3 regions of the Streptomyces sp. NPDC088812 genome follow, and region 3 is predicted to be linked to each of the others. Evidence: riboswitches for the same ligand, from Rfam matches in the RefSeq annotation. Region 3 holds a riboswitch; each other region holds the start of a gene.

Region 1 (3,263 bases), on a different contig from region 3:
CACACTCTCGCAGGCACTGGGTCGACCGCCAGCGTACTAGGGACCGCGTCGGCCGACCCCGTCGTACGCCCGGAGGGGGTACGGCGACACGGCGGGCGGCGGGCACAGCGACACGGCGGGCCGCGGCCGCACCGAGGGCCTCGTGCGCGTACGAGGCCGCCAAGAATTCGACGAAAGGTTGATGTTGTGACCACCGTGAACGCACTGGTGACCGCCGAGCGCGCGCTGCGGACGGCGGCCCCCCACGAGGTGATCGACGCGGTCCGCGGCGTACTGCTCCGCCAGTACGCCGCGGACTCCGTCGAGCTGTACCTCGCCGACTACGGCCTGACCGTGCTGCAACCGGTGTCCGAGCTGCCGCACACGGCGGAACCGGTGTCGGTGCACGACGGCCCGGCCGGCCGGGCGTTCGGCGCGCAGGAACCGTTCGTGGAAGCCGTGGGGGACGGGCGGGTACGGGTGCACCTGCCGGTCTCCGTGCGCGGCGACCGGCTCGGCGTGCTGACGGTCACCCTGCCGGAGCCGGCCGGCGACGTGCCGGCCGAACTCGCGGAGATCGCGCGGGCCCTCGGGCACGAGCTGATCGTGGCCGAACGGGACACCGACCTCTATGTCCAGGCGAGACGCAAGGACCGGCTCACCCTGGCCGCCGAGATGCAGTGGCACCTGCTCCCGGGCCGGTCGTGCAGCCGCCCCGAGTTCGAGCTGGGCGCGCAACTGGAGCCCGCCTACGCGGTCTTCGGCGACAACTACGACTGGTCCGCGACGGCCGACCGCCTGATGCTGTACGTCACCAACGGCATGGGCGAGGGCACGGAGGCGTCCCTGCTGACCGGTCTGGCCATCACCGCGCTGCGCAACGCCCGGCGGGCCGGACTGTCCCTCGCCGACCAGGCGGCCCTCGCCGACCAGGCCGTGCACGCCCACTACCGGGGCCGCCGCTACCTGTCCGTCCTCATGCTCGACCTCGACCTCACCACGGGACGCGCCCGGGTGGTGGACGCCGGCTCCCCGCGCATGCTGAGGCTGCGCGACGGCCGTGTGGAACGGATTCCGCTCGACGCCCAGTTGCCGCTCGGCATGTTCGAGGAGACCGACTACGTGGAGCAGGAGGTGCACGCCGAGCCCGGTGACCGCCTCGTCTTCGTCAGCGACGGCGTGCACGCGGTCGCCTCCCCCGGCGGAGAGACGTACGGCGACGCCCCCCTCGCCCGCGCGATCCAGGCCACCCGCCTGCTGCCCGCGGCCGAGGTACCGCACGCCGTCCTGCGCGAACTGACCCGCCACCGCGGCGAACGGACCCCGGAGGACGACGCCCTGGTGGTCTGCCTGGACTGGCGGGGGCGCTGATCGGGGAGAGCGGCGGGGGAGGCGGCGGGCGGCGGGGGCCCGTGGGGCGCCCCGGCGGGTGGCGCGCGGGCGCGGACGCGGCGTGTGCGGGCCCGGCGGACTCGGTCGCGACACGCGCGGGCTGCCCTGCTCGGCTGTGCGCCGGGGCGTGAGCCGCCGCCCGCCGCTCGCGCGCCCCCGTTGCCGCTTGTCACCGCCCCGGTCCGCGCACTACTGTCACCACGCCTTGGTGAACGGGAAATCCGGTGTGATGCCGGTGCGGCCCTCGCCACTGTGATCGGGAAGTCCGGCTCCGGCCCTCACGGGCAGCCACTGGGTCCTCGGACCCGGGAAGGCGGAGCACGGGCGGTGGTACCCGTCAGCCAGGAGACCGGCCAAGGCGCGTCAACCATCCACGAGGTGCTGGAGAGGGTCTGCTGAGCCATGCACATAGCCGAGGGTTTCCTTCCTCCGGCGCACGCGGTCGCCTGGGGCATCGCGTCGGCGCCGTTCGTCGTCCACGGAGTCCGCGCACTGAGCCGTGAGGTGCGCGAGCACCCGGAGAGCACGCTTCTCCTCGGCGCCTCCGGGGCCTTCACGTTCGTCCTGTCCGCTCTCAAGCTGCCCTCGGTGACCGGCAGTTGTTCGCACCCCACCGGGACCGGCCTGGGCGCGATCCTCTTTCGGCCGCCGGTCATGACGGTGCTGGGCACCATCACCCTGCTCTTCCAGGCACTGCTGCTCGCGCACGGCGGGCTGACCACGCTCGGCGCCAACGCCTTCTCGATGGCGATCGTCGGGCCCTGGGCCGGCTACGGCACGTACCGGCTGCTGCGGCGGTTCGCCGTGCCGCTGATGGTCGCGGTGTTCTTCGGCGCGTTCGTCGCCGACCTGTCGACGTACTGCGTCACCAGCGTGCAGCTGGCGCTGGCGTTCCCCGACCCGGGCAGCGGCTTCCTGGGCGCGCTCGGCAAGTTCGGCTCCATCTTCGCCGTCACGCAGATCCCGCTCGCGGTGAGCGAGGGTCTGCTCACCGTCCTGGTGATGCGTCTGCTGGTGCAGTCCAGCAAGGGCGAACTGACCCGGCTCGGCGTGCTCGTCACCGGGCGGCGACAGGCGCAGCCGACCGGGACGGAGGCGGTGGCCCGGTGAACCGCAACGCGAGGATCAACGCCCTGCTGCTGCTCGTGGTGGTCGCCCTCGCGGTGCTGCCGCTGGCCCTGGGCCTGGGCGACGGCAAGAAGGAGCCGTTCGCGGGCTCCGACGCCGAGGCGGAGACGGCGATCACCGAGATCGAACCGGACTACGAACCGTGGTTCTCCCCGCTGTACGAGCCGCCGTCCGGTGAGATCGAGTCGGCGCTGTTCGCCCTCCAGGCCGCGCTGGGCGCGGGCGTCCTCGCCTACTACTTCGGCCTGCGCCGGGGCCGGCGGCAGGGCGAACAGCGGGCGAGGGCCCTGCCGGACGGCCCGGAGACCGCACACCGGACGGTCCCGGACGACGGCGCGGCCGGCGCGGAGCGTACGGAGGCGACCGCGCCCGCGGACGGCGCCCCCGGCGGTGCCGGGAAGTCCGGGCGGGGACGGGCCTGACCCTCGTGCTGCCGATCGACGCGGCGGCGCACAGCAGCCGCTGGCGCCGCCGTCACCCCGTGGACAAGGCCGTACTCGGACTCGGGCTGACCCTGCTCGCGATCTCCCTGCCGCCCTGGCCCGGTGCGGCCCTGGTCCTGGTGACGGCGCTCGCCGTGCTGCTGGGCCCGGCGGGAGTACCGGCCCGCCGGCTGTGGCGCGCCTACCGGGTGCCGCTGGGCTTCTGCGCCACCGGTGCCCTCCCGCTGCTGGTCCGGGTGGGCGGGCCCGGCGCCTTCGTGGGCCTGGCCGACGGCGGGCCCGCGCGGGCCGGGGAGCTGATGCTGCGCACCTCGGCCGCCT
Region 2 (3,263 bases), on a different contig from region 3:
TGTTCGAGGACATGTTCCCGGACTGGTTCGCGGGCGTGGCCTTCGCCGCGATCGGCATCGGCGCGCTGGTCCCGGCGGCGATCATGTCCATCGCGGCCGCGAACCTGTTCACCCGCAACATCTACAAGGACTTCATCAAGCCGGACGCGACGCCCAAGGAGGAGACCCGCGTCTCCAAGCTGGTCTCGCTGCTGGTGAAGGTGGGCGCCCTGGCGTTCGTCCTGACGATGGACAAGACGGTCGCCATCAACTTCCAGCTCCTCGGCGGCATCTGGATCCTGCAGACCTTCCCGGCCCTGGTCGGCGGCCTGTTCACCCGCTGGTTCCACCGCTGGGCGCTGCTCGCGGGCTGGGCCGTCGGCATGCTCTACGGCACGCTCGCCGCGTACGGCGTGGCCTCCCCCACCCAGAAGCACTTCGGCGGGTCGGCGAAGGAGATCCCCGGCATCGGCGAGATCGGGTACATCGGTCTGACGGCGTTCGTGCTGAACGTGGTGGTGACGGTGGTCCTGACCTTCGTACTGAAGGCGCTGAAGGCCCCGGAGGGCGTCGACGAGACGAGCCCGGAGGACTACACGGCGGACGCCGGCGACCCGGGCGTCCAGGTGGAGCTGCCGCCGGCGACCGCCGGAACGTCCCACTAGGGCGTACCGCGAGACCGTTCCGGTGGGCCGGCGGAGAAATCCGGCGGCCCACCGTCGTGTGCGTGGGGCACACTGCGCGCCATGGACATACGGATCCGGGAAGCGGACCCCTCCGAACACGCCGGCCTCGGCGACCTGACCGCCCGCGCCTATCTCGACGACGGACTCCTCGACTACGGCGAGGGCGACGCGTACCTGCCCGTGCTGAAGGACGTGGCCGCGCGGGCGGCCGCCGCCACCGTCCTCGTGGCCGTGGCGGGCGACCGGCTCCTGGGCGGGGTCACCTTCGTACCGGGCCCCGGGCCCGTCGCCGACATCGCCCGCCCCGGCGAGGCCGAGATCCGCGCGCTGGCGGTCGCCCGCGCGCAGCGCGGCCGGGGCGCCGGCGAGGCCCTCGTGCGCGCCTGTGTCGAGCGTGCGCGGACCACGCGGGGCTGCACGGCCGTCGTGCTGTCGAGCCAGCGGGCCATGCACACCGCCCACCGGCTCTACGAGCGGCTGGGCTTCGTCCGCACACCCGAGCGGGACTGGAATCCCGTGCCGCACCTGGACGACCTCACTCTGCTGACCTACCGGTTGACGCTCTGAGATCACCGGCAACACAACATCTGGGGGTGGCGTGACGGGCGAGCACAAGATGTATGCTCGTGCTCGCTGTCGCCGCAGGGGAATCCGGTGCGAATCCGGAACTGTCCCGCAACGGTGTACTCGTGTGCGCCCCTACCCATGGCGCACACCCGTCCAGTCCGAGGACCTGCCGACAGCGCACCCGGCCGTCCGGCTCGGGTGCCTTGACGTCCGGGCCTCGTGGAGTGGGCCGGTGGACGCGACGCCGTGCGCGCTCGTGTGCTGCCCCCTGCCCTCCGCCAGGCCCCTTGCCGAGCGAGGGAGAGCCCCACGTGACCATCGCGCCAGCCGATCCGGCTTCAGCCACCCCGCAGGACACCGACGGCCCCGGTACCGCCCTGCTGCGGACCCTGACCGAGCTGACCGCCGACCTGCCCGACGCCGACCCGGGCCGGGTCGCCGCCGCCGCCCTGCGGGGCCGCTCCGCGCGGGCGGACGAGACGGAACTGCGCGAGCTGGCCACGGAGGCGGCCGCCGGCCTCATCTCCGAGGACCCCGCCTACTCCCGGCTGGCCGCCCGCCTGCTCACCCTCGGCATCCGTGCCGAGGCCGCCTCCCAGGGCGTCACCTCCTTCACCGGGTCCGTCGCCGTGGGACACCGGGAGGGGCTGATCGCCGACCGGACGGCCGCGTTCGTCACGCTGCACGGCGCGCGGCTCGACGCGCTGGTCGACCCGCACGCCGACGACCGTTTCGGGTACTTCGGCCTGCGCACCCTGCACAGCCGCTACCTCCTGCGCCACCCGATCACCCGCAAGGTCGTCGAGACGCCCCAGCACTTCCTGCTGCGCGTCGCCGCCGGACTCGCCGAGGACGACACGGCGCGGGCCGTGGACGAGGTCGCCGCGCTCTACGGGCTGATGAGCCGCCTCGACTACCTCCCCTCCTCCCCCACGCTCTTCAACTCCGGCACCCGGCACCCCCAGATGTCGTCGTGCTACCTCCTCGACTCCCCCAAGGACGAGCTGGACTCGATCTACGACCGCTACCACCAGGTCGCCCGCCTCTCCAAGCACGCCGGCGGCATCGGGCTGTCGTACTCCCGGATCCGCTCCCGCGGCTCCCTCATCCGCGGCACCAACGGGCACTCCAACGGCATCGTCCCGTTCCTGAAGACCCTCGACGCCTCCGTCGCCGCCGTGAACCAGGGCGGCCGGCGCAAGGGCGCGGCCGCGGTCTACCTGGAGACCTGGCACGCGGACATCGAGGAGTTCCTGGAGCTGCGCGACAACACCGGCGAGGACGCCCGCCGTACGCACAACCTGAACCTCGCGCACTGGGTCCCCGACGAGTTCATGCGCCGGGTGAACGCCGACGCGCAGTGGTCCCTCTTCTCCCCCTCCGACGTGCCCGAGCTGGTGGACCTGTGGGGCGAGGAGTTCGACGCGGCCTACCGCGGGGCCGAGGCGGCGGGCCTGGCGCGGAGGACGATCCCGGCGCGCGAGCTGTACGGCCGGATGATGCGCACCCTCGCGCAGACCGGCAACGGCTGGATGACCTTCAAGGACGCCGCCAACCGCACCGCCAACCAGACCGCGACGCCGGGCCACGTCGTGCACTCCTCCAACCTCTGCACGGAGATCCTGGAGGTCACCGACGACGGGGAGACGGCGGTCTGCAACCTGGGATCGGTGAACCTCGGCGCCTTCGTCGACGGCGACGGCATCGACTGGCAGCGGCTGGACGACACCGTCCGCACCGCCGTGACCTTCCTCGACCGCGTCGTCGACATCAACTTCTACCCGACCGAGCAGGCGGGCCGCTCCAACGCCCGGTGGCGCCCGGTCGGCCTCGGCGCGATGGGCCTCCAGGACGTCTTCTTCAAGCTGCGCCTGCCCTTCGACTCCCCCGAGGCCAAGGCCCTCTCCTCCCGGATCGCCGAGCGCGTCATGCTCGCCGCGTACGAGGCCTCCGCCGACCTCGCCGAGCGCAACGGCCCGCTGCCGGCCTGGGAGAAGACCCGCACCGCCCGGGGCGTCCTGCACCCGGACC
Region 3 (3,263 bases):
AGGGTCTCGTCGACGAGACCGGCATCCGTCCCGAGGTCATCTTCGCCGCCCTGGTCGGCGCGATCCTCTGGAACCTTCTGACCTGGCTGGTCGGACTCCCCTCCAGTTCCTCGCACGCCCTCATGGGCGGTCTGATCGGCGCCACCATCGCCTCGGCGGGCGTCGGCGCGGTCCACGGCGACGTGCTCGTCACCAAGGTGCTGCTCCCGGCGGTCGCCGCCCCGATCGTGGCGGGCGTCGCCGCGATGTTCGCCACCCGCCTGTCGTACACGCTCGGCCGGAAGGCCGACGGCAAGGCGGCCGAGAAGGGCTACCGGGCCGGCCAGATCGCCTCGGCGGGCCTGGTCTCCCTCGCCCACGGCACCAACGACGCGCAGAAGACGATGGGCATCATCACCCTCGCCCTGGTCGCCGGCGGCGCCGTCGCCCCCGACTCCGACCCGCCGATGTGGGTCATCCTCTCCGCGGGCCTCGCCATCGCGCTCGGCACCTACCTGGGTGGCTGGCGCATCATCCGCACCATGGGCAAGGGCCTGACCGACCTCCAGCCGCAGCAGGGCTTCGCCGCCCAGACCAGCGCGGCCACCGTCATCCTCGCCTCCTCCCACCTCGGCTTCTCCCTCTCCACCACGCACTCGGTCTCCGGCGCGGTGATGGGCGCGGGGCTGGGCCGCAAGGGCGGCGTCGTCCGCTGGTCGACGGCCACCCGGATGTTCGTCGCCTGGGGCCTGACCCTGCCGGCCGCGGCCGTCGTCGGCGCGCTCGCCGAGTACGTCACCGGCCTCGGCGCCTGGGGCACGGGCCTTGTCGCGGTCTTCCTCGTCGCCTCCAGCGCCGCGATCTGGAAGCGGTCCCGGAACGAGGTCGTGGACGCGTCGAACGTCAACGGCACCGACGAGCCGGCCGGCGTGGTCACCACGGCGATCGCGGCCGTCACCCCGCCCCCGGCGGGCACGGTCCCGGCGGGCACGATCCCGGACGGGCCGATCGCCGCCGTCCCGACGCCGGCCGCACCGGCCATCGCCACCGAGCCGACGGCTCCCGCCGCCTGAGCCCGCCCACCCGGCACGAAGGAAGAGAAGCATCATGAAGATCGACTGGGCGGCCCTGGGCTCCGTCTTCGGCGTCAGCCTCGTGGTCACGGTGGCCCTGGTGACGCTCTTCACCCTCGGCATCATGGGCCTGTCGCGGCGCGAGCGGGCCGCGGCGCAGGGCGGGACGGCCGCGCTCGCGGTCACCGGCGCGTACGCGTGCTTCGCCGCGTGCGCGGCCGCGGTGGCGTACGGCATCTCGCTGATCGTGGCCTGAGCCACGCGCCACGGGTCCCCGCCCCTCCCCCACTCCCTCTCCTCCCCCTCCCGTCCCTCTCTCCCCCGCCCTGTCGGCGTCCGCCTCACCGGCGGTCCCGGCGGGGCGGACACACGTCCACGCGGGCCGTCCCGGACGGCCGGTGTGGGGTTCTGCACACTCTCCCCGTGCAGGTCAACACCAAGTTGACGGCCGTTCCGGGCCCGTGGTGGACTGCCGGAGCCATGTACGGCGACAGGAAGAGGAAGCCGGTGTGAATCCGGCGCGGTCCCGCCACTGTCACCGGGGTAGACACCCCCGGGAGCCAGGAACTCTCGTCGCCGGTCTCGTCGAACCAGGGCGTGGACACCCTGAGTGAGGACATATCGCCATGCTCGGCTGCCGTTCGAGGTCACGTACCCGGTCGTTGCCCGACCCCGCGGCCGGCTGAGCCGATGGGTGCCGATCGCGTTCACGCGTACGGCGCCGCCGCCGGCCTCCTGGGGGACCTGCTCCTCGGCGATCCGCGCCGGGGACATCCGGTCGCCGTGTTCGGGCGGGCCGCGGCCGGCGTGGAGCGGGTGCTGTGGCACGACCACCGCGGGTGGGGCGCGCTGCACACCGCCGTGTGCGTCGGCGGGGCCGTGGCCCTGGGCGCCGGCGCCGCACGCGCCGTCCGGTCGTCGGCCGCCGCCTCCGTCGCCCTGACCGCCACCGCCACCTGGGCCGTCGTCGGCGGGACCTCCCTCGTGCGCGAGGCCCGGACCATCGGGCGGTGTCTGGAGGCGGGGGACGTCGAGGGCGCGCGGGCCCGGCTGCCGCATCTGTGCGGGCGGGACCCGCAGGCCCTGGACGCGGACGGGATCGCCCGCGCCGTCGTCGAGTCCGTCGCCGAGAACACCTCCGACGCCGTGGTCGGCGCGCTGGTGTGGGGCGCCGTGGGCGGCGTGCCGGGGCTGCTCGGCTTCCGGGCCGTCAACACCCTCGACGCCATGGTCGGCCACAGGTCTCCGCGTCACCGTCGCTACGGCTGGGCCTCGGCACGCCTGGACGACCTCGCCGGCTGGCCGGGGGCACGGCTGACGGCCGTCCTCGCCGCCGTCGCCGGGGACGATCCCCGCGGGGCCGTACGGGCCTGGCGGGCCGACGCGCGCAAGCACCCCAGCCCGAACGCCGGCCCGGTGGAGGCCTCCTTCGCCGGCGCCCTCGGGGTGCGGCTGGGCGGGACCCTGTCCTACGGCGGCCGGGTCGAGCACCGGCCCGTGCTCAACGGGCCGGCCGGGCGGCCCGTGGCCGCGCGGGACATCGAACGCGCCGCGCGGCTCTCCCGCCGTGTCGGCCTCCTCGCGCTCGGCGTCACCGTCGCCGCGCGCCTCGTCGCGAAGGGGCGTACGTCATGAGCGGGGGTCTCCTCGTCGCCGGCACCACCTCCGACGCCGGCAAGAGCGTCGTCACCGCCGGGATCTGCCGGTGGCTGGTGCGGCAGGGAGTGAAGGTCGCGCCCTTCAAGGCGCAGAACATGTCGCTGAACTCGTTCGTGACACGGGAGGGCGCCGAGATCGGGCGCGCCCAGGCCATGCAGGCCCAGGCATGCCGGGTGGAGCCGACCGCGCTGATGAACCCCGTGCTGCTCAAGCCCGGTGGCGAGCAGAGCAGCCAGGTCGTGCTGCTCGGGAAACCGGTCGGCGAGATGAGCGCCCGCGGGTACCACGGGGGACGGCAGCGGCAGCTGCTCGGGACCGTGCTGGAGTGCCTCGAGACGTTGCGGGGCACGTATGACGCGGTGATCTGTGAGGGGGCCGGTTCTCCCGCCGAGATCAACCTGCGGCGGACGGACATCGTGAACATGGGGATCGCGCGGGGCGCCGGGCTGCCCGTGCTCGTCGTCGGCGACATCGACCGGGGCGGCGTCTTCGCGTCGTTCTTCGGGACCGTCGCCCTGCTCTCCCCCGAGGACCAGGCGCTCGTCGCCGGGT

The links. A riboswitch is a leader RNA that binds a small molecule or an ion and turns the genes downstream of it on or off. The one in region 3 is predicted to bind cobalamin.
Region 1: another riboswitch for cobalamin. It lies ahead of ACIP67_RS26885 (energy-coupling factor ABC transporter permease); the one in region 3 lies ahead of ACIP67_RS36825 (cobalamin biosynthesis protein).
Region 2: another riboswitch for cobalamin. It lies ahead of ACIP67_RS20820 (ribonucleoside-diphosphate reductase subunit alpha); the one in region 3 lies ahead of ACIP67_RS36825 (cobalamin biosynthesis protein).

Annotation. Positions count from the first base shown of each region.
Region 1 covers NZ_JBIVJP010000016.1:158,881-162,143, forward strand. The annotation lists gene ACIP67_RS26875 (MarR family transcriptional regulator) at 1-5, opposite strand, end outside; gene ACIP67_RS26880 (PP2C family protein-serine/threonine phosphatase) at 208-1,350, shown strand; cobalamin riboswitch at 1,561-1,744, shown strand; gene ACIP67_RS26885 (energy-coupling factor ABC transporter permease) at 1,774-2,481, shown strand; gene ACIP67_RS26890 (energy-coupling factor ABC transporter substrate-binding protein) at 2,478-2,921, shown strand; gene cbiQ (cobalt ECF transporter T component CbiQ) at 2,927-3,263, shown strand, end outside.
Region 2 covers NZ_JBIVJP010000011.1:151,475-154,737, forward strand. The annotation lists gene mctP (monocarboxylate uptake permease MctP) at 1-644, shown strand, start outside; gene ACIP67_RS20815 (GNAT family N-acetyltransferase) at 726-1,232, shown strand; cobalamin riboswitch at 1,273-1,421, shown strand; gene ACIP67_RS20820 (ribonucleoside-diphosphate reductase subunit alpha) at 1,544-3,263, shown strand, end outside.
Region 3 covers NZ_JBIVJP010000027.1:100,938-104,200, reverse strand. The annotation lists gene ACIP67_RS36835 (anion permease) at 1-1,052, shown strand, start outside; gene ACIP67_RS36830 (hypothetical protein) at 1,087-1,308, shown strand; cobalamin riboswitch at 1,523-1,643, shown strand; gene ACIP67_RS36825 (cobalamin biosynthesis protein) at 1,743-2,687, shown strand; gene ACIP67_RS36820 (cobyric acid synthase) at 2,684-3,263, shown strand, end outside.